Regions from separate parts of the Micromonospora sp. NPDC049529 genome, predicted to be linked through region 1. Evidence: predicted binding sites of a transcription regulator. Region 1 holds the regulator's gene; the other holds the start of a gene.
The links. Region 1 encodes HspR, which represses chaperone genes until heat shock. Its sites were predicted from a motif close to TTGAGTNNNNNNNACTCAA; they were not measured.
Positions count from the first base shown of each region.

Region 2: lon (endopeptidase La) is a predicted target of HspR. The motif match lies at 3,895-3,913, and genes of this name have one in related genera.

Region 1 covers NZ_JBVJHT010000001.1:342,944-350,602, forward strand. Annotated here, with positions in the region: gene dnaK (molecular chaperone DnaK) at 1-127, shown strand, start outside; gene ACZ6QQ_RS01610 (nucleotide exchange factor GrpE) at 289-1,140, shown strand; gene dnaJ (molecular chaperone DnaJ) at 1,235-2,443, shown strand; gene ACZ6QQ_RS01620 (heat shock protein transcriptional repressor HspR) at 2,471-2,911, shown strand; gene ACZ6QQ_RS01625 (hypothetical protein) at 3,232-3,771, opposite strand; gene ACZ6QQ_RS01630 (helix-turn-helix domain-containing protein) at 3,942-4,808, shown strand; gene ACZ6QQ_RS01635 (DUF397 domain-containing protein) at 4,799-4,987, shown strand; gene ACZ6QQ_RS01640 (PadR family transcriptional regulator) at 5,098-5,445, shown strand; gene ACZ6QQ_RS01645 (hypothetical protein) at 5,581-6,012, opposite strand; gene ACZ6QQ_RS01650 (cation:proton antiporter) at 6,188-7,399, opposite strand; gene ACZ6QQ_RS01655 (cation:proton antiporter regulatory subunit) at 7,406-7,659, opposite strand, start outside.
Region 2 covers NZ_JBVJHT010000018.1:40,373-48,031, forward strand. Annotated here, with positions in the region: gene abc-f (ribosomal protection-like ABC-F family protein) at 1-368, opposite strand, end outside; gene ACZ6QQ_RS27880 (alpha/beta fold hydrolase) at 613-1,416, opposite strand; gene lon (endopeptidase La) at 1,530-3,872, opposite strand; gene ACZ6QQ_RS27890 (excalibur calcium-binding domain-containing protein) at 4,045-4,650, shown strand; gene ACZ6QQ_RS27895 (ABC transporter substrate-binding protein) at 4,844-5,800, shown strand; gene ACZ6QQ_RS27900 (hypothetical protein) at 5,949-6,674, shown strand; gene ACZ6QQ_RS27905 (DedA family protein) at 6,919-7,536, shown strand.

The sequences.
Region 1 (7,659 bases):
CGAGCAGCCCGGTGCCGCAGGCGCGGGTGCCGGTGCGACCGGTGCCGGCCCGACCGGCGGCAAGCCGGCCGGTGGCCCGGACGACGTCGTGGACGCCGAGATCGTCGACGAGGACGACAAGAAGTGACCCGTCGCCACCACGCCGGCCCGGTCGCCACCGGGCGACCGGGACCGGCGCTGCCCTCGACGCTGTCCGGCGCGAGGTAGTCGCGTGGCCGTACAGCGCAGGGTGATCGGCCAGCCCGGTCCCGTGGACCGGAGTCTGGACGAGCGGAGCGAGGAGAAGTCATGACGGAGAAGCCACAAGCCGCCGACCCGGAGACCACCGGGTCGACGCCGGGTGGCTCCGGCCCGGCGCAGGAGCAGGCTGACGAGCGGGTTGTCATCCGAGACGAACGCAACGACGACCGGACCGACGACGGTGCCGATCCGGACACCGACGATGCCGATTCGGCAGAGGTCGCGGCGTCGGTGAACGGGGCCGGGCCGGAGCAGCCGGACGACTCGGACGACGACGAGGGGCTGGTCGGCGAGTCCGACCAGTCGGGCACCCCGATCCTGGACGAGTTGGTCGAGGACGCCGAGGTCGAGGTCGAACTCGCGGACGGCAAGGCCCGTGGGCCGAAGCTGGGCCAGCCGAGCGGCCCCGAGGGTGCGGTGGTGGACGCGCCGGCCAAGCCGGTCAGCGGCGCACCCGGACCGCTCGGCGCCGAGTTGGAGGCACTGCGGGCCGAGCTCGACGAGCGGACCCGTGACCTCCAGCGGGTGTCGGCGGAGTACGCCAACTACCGCAAGCGGGTTGACCGGGACCGGGGACTGGCGGCCGAGCAGACCACCGGACAGGTGCTGACCGCGCTGCTGCCCGTACTGGACGACCTGGATCGGGCACGTGAGCACGGCGACCTGGTCGGGCCGTTCGGCAGCGTCGCCGAGCAGCTCAACGCGGCACTGACCCGGTTCGGCCTGACCCCGTTCGGGGAGAAGGGCGACCCGTTCGACCCGACCCGGCACGAGGCGGTGGCGCACCGGACCTCGTCCGACGTCACCGAACCCACCTGCGTCGAGGTCATGCGCCGGGGTTACCAACTCGGCGAGCGCCTGCTGCGGCCGGCACTGGTCGCCGTCGCCGATCCGGAGTAGTGGGATTCGACTGTCATGATCGGGGCGTACCGGTGACCGCTGCGGCGGGCCCGGTGCGCCCCGATCACGACGCGAGGAAGGGGGTGGACGACAGATGAGTTCCAAGGACTGGCTGGAGAAGGACTTCTACGCCGCGCTGGGTGTGGGTAAGTCCGCCTCCTCCGACGAGATCAAGAAGGCGTACCGCAAGCTGGCCCGCGAGTCGCACCCGGACCACAACCCGGGCGATCCGCAGGCCGAGGAGCGATTCAAGACGGTCTCCGAGGCGTACGACGTCCTCTCCGACGACCGCAAACGCCGCGAGTACGACGAGATGCGCTCGCTGTTCGGCTCGGGCGCCTTCCGGCGCAACGCGCGCAGCGGACAGCCGACCGCCGGTGGCGGTTACCCGTTCGACGTCTCCGACCTGTTCGGCAACGCCGGCCAGCCCGGTGCCGGCGGAGCCGGTGACCGCCGGTTCGGCGGCGCCGGATTCTCCGACCTGTTCAGCTCGATCTTCTCCGGTGGCGGTGCCGCCGGAGCACCGCCACGGGGTCGTGGTCCGGCCCGGGGACGCGACGTCGAGGCGGAGGTCGTACTCGACTTCAACGACGCCGTACGCGGGGTCACCCTGCCCCTGACCCTGCGGGCGCCGGGGGTCTGCGACACCTGCCACGGCGACGGCGCCAAGCCCGGCACCCAGCCGAGGGCCTGCCCGCAGTGCCACGGCGCCGGTGTGGTCACCCGCAACCAGGGCTCGTTCAGCTTCTCCGAGCCGTGCCGCGAGTGTCAGGGCGTCGGCACGGTGGTGGAGGAGAAGTGCCCGGAGTGCCTCGGCACCGGCGGGGTTACCAAGACCCGCACGCTGAACGTACGGTTCCCCGGTGGGGTGGCCGACGGCCAGCGGATCCGGCTGGCCGGGCGTGGTGAGCCGGGTGAGCGCGGCGGCTCCGCCGGTGACCTGTACGTGCTAATCAAGGTCCGCAACGACGAGCTGTTCGGGCGCAGTGGTGATGACCTCACGCTGACCGTGCCGATCACGTTCGCCGAGGCGGTGCTCGGCACCGACCTGCGGCTGCCCACCATGGACGGTGCGGTGACCCTGCGGGTGCCGCCGGGCACCCCGAGCGGCCGGACCCTGCGGGCGCGTGGCAAGGGCGTGGCCCGGCGCGACGGTCAGCCGGGCGACCTGCTCGTCACCGTCGAGGTCCAGGTGCCGGCGCAGCTCTCCGCCGAGGCCCGTGAGGCACTGGAATTGTTCGCCAAGCAGAGTCCCCCGGCCGGGCGGGAACATCTCGACGCCCGGGTGCGTCGAGTTAACTAGCGGTCAGTGATGCGGAGGTGAGTGGCGATGACTGAGGAATTCATCATCTCGGTCGAGACGTCGTCCGATGCCAAGGTACTGATGATCTCGGTAGCGGCCCGGATGGCGGGGATGCACCCACAGACCCTCCGCCAGTACGACCGGATGGGCCTGGTCCAACCCGGCCGGGCGGCGGGCGGCGGCCGGCGCTACAGCGTGCGTGACGTTGCCCTGCTGCGCGAGGTGCAGCGACTCAGCCAGGACGACGGGGTCAACCTCGCCGGGATCAAGCGGATCATCGGGCTGGAGCAGCTGGTCGACGAGTTGCAGCAGCGGATGGCGCAGATGGAAGCCGAGCTGGAGCACGCGTACCGGCGGGTTGCCGAGCTGGAGGCGGCGGCCACCGGCCCGTTCCCCCGTCGGGACCTGGTGCCGACCAACCAGGTGTCGACCGCCCTGGTGGTCTGGCGCCCCCGGCCCCGCCCCTGAGGTTGCCCACATCTCGGAACGCCCCGCATTTCCGCCCGGAGGTGCGGGGCGTTGGCCTAGTTTGAGGGATGCCGGTACGGGCCGGGATCCACGGGGGGTCCCGGCCCGTACCGTTCTCTTTGATCACCAGAGGGTCCGCCGGCTTCGGCGAGCCGAACTCTGCGTGATTACGTCTGTGGCCGTACGCGCTCCGCTGCCAAAGCAGGTTTTCTGCGTCTCTCGCTCGACATGGATGGGGGCTGGGCGGCCGGGGATCAGTTCGGGGAAAACGAGCTGGCAGTGCACGCATTCGGGGCCGGTCTTCCCGCTGTCGGTGGTCGTCATATCGACCTCAGTCGGCGACGAATGGGCGGGTCGTTGATCCAGTCGATGAATCTCGCCTCGATCTGCTCAGGGGTCAGTTCCGGTAGCGCCGGTGCCGCCCTGTCCCGGAAGTGCCGCATGAAGGCGGCGAGTCGTTCTGGTTCCCTCGGATAGAGCGCCCACATCCGGCGGCGAAAGACCGCACACGGCCAGTCCTCGTCGTCATCGAGGCAGCGCCAGTTATCGACGGAGGGACGGTGCGGAGCGGTCAGGTTGTCCTCGTCGGGCAACGCGGCACCCGCCTTTCGTCGTACGGGCACCCAGCCGATGAAGCGTTCGTACAGGGCGCGTGAGTCGGGCGGGCTACCCAGCTCGGGATCGATGGTGTGCAGGTCGCCCAGCGCCTCGATGAACTGGGCGCCGAGGAAGAGCGTCAGTGCGAGCGTCCGGTCCCGGAACTCGGCCACGAGGTCGAGTCGGGCGTCGGCACAGGGCCACGGTTGGGCATCGGTCCGGCAGATCCAGAGCGGGCGCAGGGGCACATGTTTCGCGGTCATCGCACCTCCTCGCTTTGAGTGGGGCCGCTCCGGTCCGATGGGGGCGGGCTGCGGGGCGGCCCCAGTTCCACCCGTCCACGTCCGGTCGTACGTACCGGGAGGATCCGAGCGGTTCCTTGGTGACACTGTGGTGGGTGAGCCCCTACTGTCGGAACAGCACAACCCGCTTCGTGGACGAACCAGCACCGCTGGTGACGGTCGATAGACAGAACCCGAAATCCTGGGAAGGTGTGGAACGCGTGGGAATCTCGCCGTCGGAGTATCTGGTCCGTGAAATCAGGCGCCGCCGGGTCGCCGCCAACATGACCCAGATAGCCCTGGGTCAACGGACCTTCTGCTCGGACTCGCATATCAGCAACATCGAGCAGGGAAAGGCACCGCTGGACGAGAAGTTCCTGGGGCTGCTGGACGAGGCCCTGGAAACCGGAGGCTTCTTCGTCAACCTCTGGACCGAGTTGGTGGTGGACTCCTTCTCGCCCGTCTGGCTGCGCGAGTGGCTGGAATACGAGCGCGAGGCAACCACCCTCCGCGGCTATGAGCCCGCCTTCGTGCCCGGTCTGTTGCAGACCGAGGCGTACGCACGGGCGCTGTTCCGGATCGGTGGCTTCTCCGGCGCCCGGCTGGACGAGAAGGTGGCCGAGCGGATGTCGCGGCAGGCGATCCTCGACCGCGATACTCCACCGGAGGTGTTCCTGGTGCTGGACGAGATGGTGCTGCGCCGGACGTGTGGCGGCCACGACGTGATGGCCCAGCAGATCGAGCATCTGCTCGACCAGGCCGAGCGACCCAACGTCCACATCGGCCTGATCCCGCTCGACCACGGCATCTATCCCGGACTTCAGGGCGGCTTTGTCATCGCCGACCTGCCGAGCGGCTCACGCGCCGGATACATCGACAATCAGCTTGAAGCGCAGGTCTTCGAGGGGCGGGCGGACGTTGTTAGGCTGAGTGTGCGGTGGGACGGGCTGACCAGCGAAGCTCTCCCCGGCAGGCAGACGCTGGACGTGGTGAGGGAAGTGGCCAAATCATGGATGTGACCGGCGCCCAGTGGCGGAAGTCGACCAGGTCGGGCACGAACGGCGGTAATTGCGTGGAGGTTGCCGACAACCTGCCGGGCCGGGTCCTGGTACGGGACAGCAAGGATCGTGACGGCGGCAGCCTGGCCTTCGGCCCGGTCGCCTGGCGGGCCTTCGTGGGACTCGCCAAGCAGCACTGAACCCAGCTCGACGTGCGCCCCGTACCGACTTCGGTGCGGGGCGTTGTCGTACGCAGGACAGTGTTGGTCATGATGTTTACATAAGTAGTTGACCGTCATATAGTCGCCACGTGAGTACGCGCATGAGGGAACCGACGTACTTCATCCTGGCCGCGTTGCAGGACGAGCCGTTGCACGGCTACGCGATCATGATCCGAGCCGGTGAGCTGTCGCAGGGGCGGATCCGTCTCGCCACCGGCACGCTCTATGCCGCGCTCGACCGCCTCACCGGCGAGGGCTACGTGGCGTCGACCCGCGAGGAGATCGTCAACGGTCGCGCCCGGCGCTACTACGCGCTCACCCCGGACGGCACGGCCGCGCTGCGAGCGGAGGCCGAGGCGATGGCGGCGGCGGCTCGGGTCGTGACCGACCGGCCGGTCCGTTCGTCGGCGCCGCGACCTGCGGCGGGTCTGGCATGACCGAGCCGGAGCGGCGGTAGCGGGCTGGCTGCCCCGCTGTTCCACGGCTTACTCGAAGCTGCCCGGGGCGGTCGGTAGTACCGACGGGGGGCTGCCGCCCGCCCCGGGTATTGGAGTGTCTGGGCTGTCGCCCGGTCAGCCGAGGCGGCGGCCCTGGCGGACCAGGCCGCCCTCGCACCAGTCGTGGTAGTTGAACAGCTTCGGATTGGCCAGCAGCATCCGGCTGTTGTACGCCCAGATCTGCATCTGCTCGTCGCCGCCCTGCTCGGCCCGCTCGACCAGCTTGCGCAGCCGCCGCTTCGGCTGGGCGCGAAACTTCGTCCGGATGCCGTCGCCCGCGTAGATGTAGAGGCAGTGCAGGGCGAACCGGCGGGCCGGGCAGGACCGGTCCATCGCCAGGTCGAACATGGTGGTGATGAGCCGGTCACCGGAGACCAGCAGGTCCCAGTCCTGCGGCATGGATTGCAGGGGTACGGAATCCGGTTGGTAGGCCCAGGCGCGTAACTCGGCGGGAGACGGGTCCACCGGGTTGGAGAAGCCTTGGAAGCCGGTCTGTTGCACGCTCACCGGGCCGACCTTCCGCTCTCGCGTGTGCGGGTCATTTCGGCGTCCCGCACACGCACCACCTGCTGTTGCGGCGACACGGTAGCGTGCCGCCGCTGATCTGGGGAAGAGCCCTGACGTGCCATTTCATCAAGCCGTTACGGCAAAAGTACGGAGGGTCTCCCCGTACCGGGGCGATTCAGTCCGTTGCCGGCGCGGGTTTGAGTGCGGTCGCCTGAGCCTTGCGGCGCAGCCACTCCTTGAACCAGCGCATGTCCGGCAGCCGGGCCAGCATCGGACCGGTGACCACGGTGATCAACACGTACGCCGTGGCGAGTGGGGCGAGCTGCGGTTCGATCGCGACTCCGGTGGAGGTGACCGCCAGGCCGGCGATGACGATCGAGAACTCGCCCCGTGGCATCAGCGCCAGTCCCGTACGCCAGCGGCCCGGTAGGGCGATCCCGACCCGACGGGCGGCCAGGTAGCCGGTCAGCACCTTCGTGCCCATCGTGACGATCGCCAGTCCCAGCGCCGGCAGCAGCACCGGCGGCATGTCGGCCGGGTCGGTGGCGAGTCCGAAGAACACGAAGAAGACGGCGGCGAACAGGTCCCGCAGCGGTGAGAGCAGTTCGGTCGCGTGGTGTGCGACCGGCCCGGAGAGCGCGATGCCGACCAGGAAGGCACCGACCGCTGCCGAAACCTTCAGCCCGGCCGCCAGGCCCGCCACCAGCAGGGTCAACCCGAGTACGCCGAGCAGCAGCGCCTCCGGGTCGGTCGGCGCGAACATGCGCGAGATGATGTGTCCGTACCTGATTGCCACGACCAGCACCACGACGACGGTGGCGACCGCGATGCCGAGTGCCTTGGCCCCGCCGAACAGCCCGATACCGGCGAGCAGTGCGGTCACCAGGGGCAGGTAGAGCGCCATCGCCAGGTCCTCGATGACCAGGATCGACAGGATGACCGGGGTTTCCCGGTTACCGAGTCGGCCCAGGTCGGCCAGGACCTTGGCGATCACGCCGGACGAGGAGACCCAGGTGATGCCGGCGAGCACCACCGCGGCGATCCAGCCCCAGCCGAGCAGCAGCGCGAACGCGGCTCCGGGCAGCGCGTTGAGCAACCCGTCGATCAGCCCGGCGGGGGCGGCGGCGCGCAGGTTGCCGACGAGTTCGCTGGCCGAGTATTCGAGGCCGAGCATGACCAGCAGCAGGATCACGCCGATCTCGGCACCGACGGCGAAGAACTCCTCGCTGGCCGAGAGCGGGACGATGCCGCCGTGGCCGAACGCCAGGCCGGCCAGCAGGTAGAGCGGGATCGGGGAGAGCCCGATCCGGCGGCTCAGTCGGCCGAGCAGGCCGAGCCCGAGCAGCAGCGCGCCGACTTCGACGAGCAGTACGGTCTGATCGTGCATCCGCGATCAGCCGTCCGGATCGCTGTCGGCGAGGATCGCGGTGACGCCGTCGAGACCCTTGCGGGTACCGACCACGACCACCACGTCACCGGCTTCGAAGCGGAACGAGGGATCGGGGGAGGCGATGACCTCACGCTCGCGCAGCACTGCCACGATCGAGGCGCTGGTCCGGGTGCGAGCCTTGGTTTCGCCCAACTTCCGCCCGACGTACGGTGACCCCGCCGGAATGGAGATCTGCTCGGTGAGCAGTCCGGCGGCCT
Region 2 (7,659 bases), on a different contig from region 1:
CGGGTCCGCTCCTCGATGTCCCAGTCGTTGCCGATCGTGGTGAAGTGCTCCTCGCTCGCGTCGCCGGACTCGATGGCGTCCAGTGCGCCGAGGACCGGGGCGATGCCCAGGACCTCGGCCACGGTCAGGTCGCCGACCAGCGGCAGGGTCTGCGGAAGATACCCGAGCACCCCGTCGACGGTCACCGAGCCGCCGGTGGGCCGCAGTTCCCCGGCGACGAGCCGGAGCAGGGTGCTCTTGCCGGCGCCGTTCGGCGCGACGATGCCCGTACGGCCGCCGCCGACGGTGAAGGACAACTCCCGGAAGACCGGGGTGTCGTCGGGCCAGGAGAAGGAGAGGTTCGAGCAGACGATGAACGCCTCGGACATGTGATTGCCTCGGAGGGTGATGCGGGCGTACCGGGGTCGCCCGGCGGAGGAACAGGGACGGGTGGAACGACGACATGGCCACGTCGGCGCTCTGCGCGCCCACCGGTGGCCGATCACGTCCGGGTATCACCCGGAGATGTCGTCGTCACCCGCCATGTCTGGTCTCCCTGTTTCGTCTCCCACCGGTTTCCGGTCTTCCCGGTCCCGGTCACTCGTCGGCCACTTTACCAGCGGTCCCGCCGACTCACCGGGGGTCGCGGCGACCCGGGCGCCCGGTCGACAGCTCCTCGGCGAGCAGCCCGGACACCAGGGCCGGGTCCTCGACGTGGGCGTTGTGGCCGACGCCGGGCAGGGTCACCGCCGACGGCGTCAGCCGGGCCAACTGGTCCGCGGTGACCATCGGGTCGTGTTCTCCCCTGGCCAGCACCACCCGGCCCCGCGCCGCCGCGAGCAGACCCGGCAGGTCCGGCTCGCCGACCCCGAAGGCGGCCGGATCCAGGGCCAGCCGCCACCGCCCGTCCCCGTCCCCGGCCACCACGCCGCTCGACCCGGCCGGATCGTCGACCGGCAGCAGACCGGCCAGTCCGGACACCCTCAGGTGCCGGTCGACCGCCGCCTCGTACGAGTCGAACCAGGTGACGGGTCGTCGGGCGAGCGCACCGGCGCGGCCCAGTTCGTCCGCGGTCCAGTGCACCTTGACGCCCAACCCGATCGCGGTCCGGACCCGTACGCCGAACCAGCCGCTGGCCAGGGCGAGTCCCAGCACACCGCCGAGCGAGTGGCCGAGCACCACCACCGGCCGGTCGGGATCGAGCAGGTCGGCGAGGGCGGCGGCCAGGGCACCGAACGTGTAGCGCGGCACCGGTTTCGCGCCGCCGTGACCGGGCAGGTCCGGCGCCAGCCAACGATCCGCCCAGTGTTCGTCCAGGTACGGACGCCACCGCTGCCAGACCGCGCCGGTCGCACCGAGCCCGTGCACCAGCAGCAGCGTCGGCGCCTCGTCCTGCGCGTCGAACGCGTCGTCCCGGACCAGCCGTACGTCAGCCATGTCCGGCAGTCTGCCAGCCGCGTACGGCAGCGGTGTGGACAGACGGCGGGGGCGCCCCACCGAAGTGGAGCGCCCCCGCTCGGATCGCCCGGGACCGTGGGCGATCGCAGGTGTTACGCCACCGCGAGCGCCGGACCGTCCAGCGTCTGCGCGTCGTCGAGCTCCTCGGCCGGCCGCAGGGCCAGCGCGAGTACGTCCGCCACGTCGGCCAGGGTGTGCACGGTCAGCGCCTCGCGCACCTCGGTCGGCAGGTCGTCCAGGTCCGGCTCGTTGCGCGCCGGGATGATGACCTCGGTGAGACCGGCCCGGTGCGCGGCGAGCAGCTTCTGCTTCACCCCGCCGATCGGCAGCACCCGACCGGCCAGGGTGACCTCGCCGGTCATCCCGAACTCCGGGCGGACCGGCCGGCCGGAGGCCAGCGAAGCCAGCGCGGTGACCATGGTGATGCCGGCACTGGGGCCGTCCTTGGGCACCGCACCCGCCGGTACGTGCAGGTGGATCCGGCGTCCGGCCAGCGCGTTCGGGTCGAGCCCGAACTTGCGGCCGTTCGAGCGCAGGTACGACAGGGCGATCTGCGCCGACTCCTTCATCACGTCGCCGAGCTGGCCGGTCAGGGTCAGCCCCGGCTCGCCCTCCATGCTGGTCGCCTCGATGAAGAGCACGTCGCCACCGGCACCGGTGACGGCCAGGCCGGTCGCCACGCCCGGTACGGCGGTGCGCTCGGCCGACTCCGGGGTGAACCGGGGCCGTCCCAGGTAGGTCTTGAGGTTGTCGGTGTCGACCCGTACCGGCCCGTCGGTCGTCGCCAGCGCGACCGCGACCTTGCGCAGGATCTTGGCCAGCGCCCGCTCCAGCTGCCGTACGCCCGCCTCGCGGGTGTACTCGGCCGCGACCCGGCCCAGGGCCTCGTCGCTGACGCCGACCTCGTCGGCGGTCAGGCCGGCCCGGTCGAGCTGCCGGGGCAGCAGGTGGTCGCGGGCGATGGCGACCTTCTCCTCCTCGGTGTAGCCGTCGAGCGTGACGAGTTCCATCCGGTCCAGCAGCGGGCCGGGGATGGAGTCGACCACGTTGGCGGTGGCCAGGAAGAGCACGTCCGAGAGGTCGAGGTCGACCTCCAGGTAGTGGTCCCGGAAGGTGTGGTTCTGGGCCGGGTCGAGGACCTCGAGCAGGGCGGCGGCCGGGTCACCGGCGTAGCCCGCGGAGATCTTGTCGACCTCGTCCAGCAGCACGACCGGGTTCATCGAACCCGCCTCGCGCAGCGCCCGGACGATTCGGCCGGGCAGCGCACCGACGTAGGTGCGCCGGTGACCCCGGATCTCCGCCTCGTCGCGGATGCCACCGAGGGACACCCGGACGAACTTACGGCCGAGTGCGCGGGCGACCGACTCACCGAGGCTGGTCTTGCCCACTCCGGGCGGGCCGGCGAGGGCGAGCACGGCACCGGAGCCACGGCCGCCGACCACCTGGAGGTTGCGGGCGGCCCGCCGGTTGCGCACCGCCAGGTACTCCAGGATCCGGTCCTTGACGTCGCCGAGGCCGGCGTGGTCGGCGTCGAGTACCTCGCGGGCCGAGGCCAGGTCGGTGTTGTCGTCGGTCCGGGTCGTCCACGGCATTTCCAGTACGGTGTCCAGCCAGGTGCGGATCCAGCCGGCCTCCGGGGAGGCGTCACTGGCCCGCTCCAGCCGACCGACCTCGCGCATGGCCGCTTCGCGCACCTTGTCGGGCAGGTCGGCGGACTCGACCCGGGACCGGTAGTCGGCCGAGCCGTCCGGCTCGTCCTCGCCCAGTTCCTTGCGGATAGCGGCGAGCTGCTGGCGGAGCAGGAACTCGCGCTGGGACTTCTCCAGACCCTCGCGTACGTCCGAGTTGATCTGCTCGGTGACCTCCTGCTCGGCGAGGTGGGCGCGGACCCAGCCGACGAGCAGTTCCAGCCGCGTCGTCACGTCGGTCGCGGCGAGCAGTTCGGTCTTCTGGGCCAGGGTGAGCCAGGAGGTGTAACCGGCCGAGTCGGCCAGTTCGGAGAGGTCGGTCATCCGCTCCAGCGCGTCGATGACCTGCCAGGCGCCGCGCTCCTGGAGCAGCGACGTGGTGAGGGCCTTGTACTCGCGTGCGAGTTCCTTGGCCTTGCCGTTCGGCGCGGGTTCGTCGAGCTCGGTGGCCTCGACCCAGAGCGCCGCTCCGGGTCCGGGCACGCCGGAACCGATCCGGGCCCGGGACACGCCCCGGACCACGGCGGCCGGTTCGCCGCTGGGCAGCCGACCGACCTTCTCAATCAGGGCGATAACGCCCATGGAGCCATATTCCCCGTCCACCCGGGGCACCGCAAGAACCTTCTTGTCACCTGCCGCGCGAGCGGCGTCGACGGCAGCCTGGGTGCTCGGGTCGAGGGTCACCGGGATGACCATCCCGGGCAGCAGGACTGCGTCGGTCAGGGGCAGAACCGGAAGAGTTGCCATCGAACACCTGCCATCGTTTGAGTTGAGCCTGTACGACTCAAGTAACAAACCGTGCCCCGTGTTCCGCCCTGTGGCGCAGGCCACAATGCCGGCCCGACGACCGCTATCCGATTGTTGCCCGACGCTGGCAGGGATCGGCCGGCTTCGCTGAGCACACCTGTAGCCTGCTCTGGTGAGCCAGCCGCCCCTCGACAACCAGCGGCAGGAGCCCCGCGCGTTCGCGTACGGGCGACGCAACCAGGCGGCGGGCCGCTACCGCTCGCCGGTCCCCCGGCCATCGGACCCCTCACCCACGGCCGCGGCACCTGCCCGCATCGGCGTCAACCGCCGACGTTACTGGTTGTTCGCGCTGCTCCTGGTCCTGACGCTGGGCATCGGAGCGGCCACGTTGAGCGCGGTCTTCGCCGGTCAGACCCCCGCCACACTCGCCCCGCACGGCGTGGCCCTGGCATCGGCCAAGGCCGCCCAGCCGTCCTCCCCCAGTCCCGCGCCCACCACCCGACCGGCCACTCCCGCGCAGCCGCGCAACCAGACCCGGCCGCGGACCTCAACCACCGGGAGCACACCCGTGGTCACCACCGCGCCCGGCGTCCCGTCCACCGACCAACCCGCCGCCGGACCGACACCCGAGGCCGGCCAGGGCGGCGCCGTCGCCTACCGCAACTGCAACCAGGCACACCGGGCCGGCGTGACCCCGCTGCACCGGGGCGACCCCGGCTACTCGGCGAAGCTGGACAAGGACGGCGACGGCGTCGCCTGCGAGAAGGACAGGGACTGACCCGGCCCGTACGACATCGACCCGGCACCGGACGAGCCGGCGCCAGACGACGATCCGCCAACCGCCGACGCCGATCGGCCCTTTGTTGACCCCTTGACGGACCGACTCTAGGGTCCACAGAGGAGTCGTTTTCGCGATTCGCACGGGGTTGGTCGGAAGCTGTACGCCGTCGGCCGGATCGGGAGAGCACCACATGCGTAGAAGACTTGCCGTCGTCGTGGTCGCCACCATGTTGCTCACCGCGTGCGGCGACGTGGATGGCGGCACCACCGGAGGGACCCGGGACAAGCCCACGCAGATAACGGTCGGAGTGATCCCGATCCTCGACGTGGCGCCGATCTACCTCGGTGTCCGACAAGGATTCTTCGCCGAACGCAAGCTCGACGTCAAGCTCGAACTCGCCCAGGGCGGTGCCGCGATCGTGCCGGCCGTGCTCTCCGGCCAGTTCCAGTTCGGGTTCAGCAACAACACCTCCCTCCTGCTCGCCCAGACCCGCGGGCTCCCGCTCAAGATCGTGGCACCGGGTTCCTCGTCCACCGGCGTACCCGGCAAGGACTTCGCCGGGGTGGTCGTCGCCAGCGGCAGCGCGATCCGGTCCAGCGCCGACCTGTCCGGCAAGTCGGTGGCGATCAACACTCTCAACAACATCAGCGACACCGTCGTACGCGAGGCGGTCCGCAAGGCCGGCGGCGACCCCGGAACGGTGAAGTTCGTGGAGCTGCCGTTCCCGGACATGCCGGCCGCCGTGATGAACGGTCGGGTCGACGCCGCGTTCATCGTCGAGCCCTTCCTGACCATCGCCCGCAACCAGAAGGGCCGGGACATCTCGTCGGCCTACGCGGAGGCGACGGCCAACCTGTCGGTGGCGACGTACTTCACCTCGGCGGATCTGATCGAGTCCGAGCCGTCCCTGGTGGAGGCGTTCACCGAGGCGGTGGTGGAGTCCCAGGCGTACGCCGCCTCCCACCCGGACGAGACCCGGCAGGTGCTGTCCACGTACACCTCGATCGGGGCCGACGTCGTCCCCACCCTGACGCTGCCTGCCTTCCCGGCGGAGATCAACCGGCAGTCGGTGCAGGCACTCGCCGACATGGCCCAACGGGACGGCCTGGTGACGAAAACACCGCAGGTGGGTGCGCTCTTCGAGTGACCCGCACCGGAGACCGGAGACGGAGTTCGTCCGGAACCAGTGGCACGGCGACGGCGTCCCCGCGCTGCCGTCCGGGCGGCTCACGTCGGCGGCACCCCGAAGAGGGTGAAGAACCGTCGCACGTGCCGGTCCTAGATTAGGAGTGAAGATGGACGCGCTACTCGCCCGCGTGCTCGAAGGCCAGGGCGGAATCGACCACTGGAGGAAGCTCTCCACCCTGACCGGCACGATCGACTACGACGGCCCGTTCTGGGAGTTCAAGGGTCACGCCGACTTCGTCGGCACGGACACCGTTGCGGCGAACCTCCAGGAACAGCAGATCCACCAGACCCAGCGGTCGACCGGCCGGACGGTCGTCTTCGACGCCAGCGCCGACCGGGTGACCATCACCGACCCGGACGGCAGGATCGTCGAGGAGCTGGACAACCCGCGCGCGACCTTCGCCGGCTACGCCGTCAACACCCCGTGGAGTCTGGCCCAGACCGCCTACTTCCGCAGCTACGCCACCTGGCACTACCTGGTCGAGCCGTACGTCTTCGCCTGGCCGGGGGTCGAGGCGCACGAGGTGGAGCCGTGGACGGAGGACGGCCGGACCTGGCGGGGACTCAGCGTCACGTTCCCCGACTCGATCCACGTGCACAACCCGACCCAGCTCTACTACTTCGACGACGCCGGCCGGCTCCGCCGGATGGACTACCAGCCCGTCGTCAACGGCGACTCGCCGGTCGCCCACTACATCCGCGACGAGCAGACCTTCGACGGGATCGTGGTACCGACGCAACGGCACATCTTCCTGCGCAACGAGGACCGGACCCCGGACCTGTCGTGGAGCCCGATCACCCTGAGCCTGAGCGACGTCAGGTTCAGCGGCTGACCCGCCCGGCCGGCGACACGGCCCGCCGGGCGGGCGGGGCACGGCTGGCCGATTCCGCCCGGTCCGGCCCCGGCGAGTGGTCTGATGGTGCTGGCGGCCGCAGACCCGCCAGCACCCGCCACACCAGCGGGAGCACCAGCCGGACGAGAGGACACGATGCGCCGACCCGTCGGAGCCGAGCCGCGCCGGACCGGCGGCGTACGGACCCGCGCGCCGTCCGGCGGCGGCTGATCGGGGCGCCCGGGTGGATCAGCTCACCAACGTCCTGTCCGACCTCTCCGGCTGGCCGCTGCTGCTCATCGTCGGACTGCTCGCCTTCGGCGAGTGCGCCGCCTTCATCGGGCTGATCCTCCCCGGCGAGACGGCCCTGCTGATCGGCGGCGCGCTCGCCGCGACCGGGCGGACCAACATCGCCGCGCTGGTGATCGTGGCGGCGGTCTGCGCCGTCGTCGGCGACAGCGTCGGATACGAGATCGGTCGCCGGGTCGGAATGCCGCTGCGCCGAAGTCGGCTGGGCCGCTGGGTCGGCGAGGAGCGCTGGCAGCGGGCGGAGAGGTTCATCCAGCGCCACGGGCCGGCAGCCGTCATGCTCGGCCGCTGGGTGGGGGTGCTGCGGGCGCTGGTGCCGGCACTGGCCGGGATGACCCGGATGCCGTACCGCAAGTTTCTCGCCTTCAACGTCGTCGGCGGCGTGACCTGGGCGACCGCGGTGATCCTGATCGGCTACGTCCTCGGCGCCTCCTGGAAGCAGGCGCAGAGTTACCTCGGCGAGGCGAGCTTCCTGCTGGCGGCGGCGGTGGTGCTGGCGGTGATCGTCCGCTGGCTGATCGTACGGCGGCGCAAGCGCCGACACGACCACTGATCCGGCGCCGCACGGTCCCGGTGCCCGGCGCCGCGTGCTCCCGTCGCCCCCGGAACCGCCCGACCCTCGTCGGGAAGGTGGCCGGTGGGCGACACCGGGATGACATCTCGTCGACGGATGCGT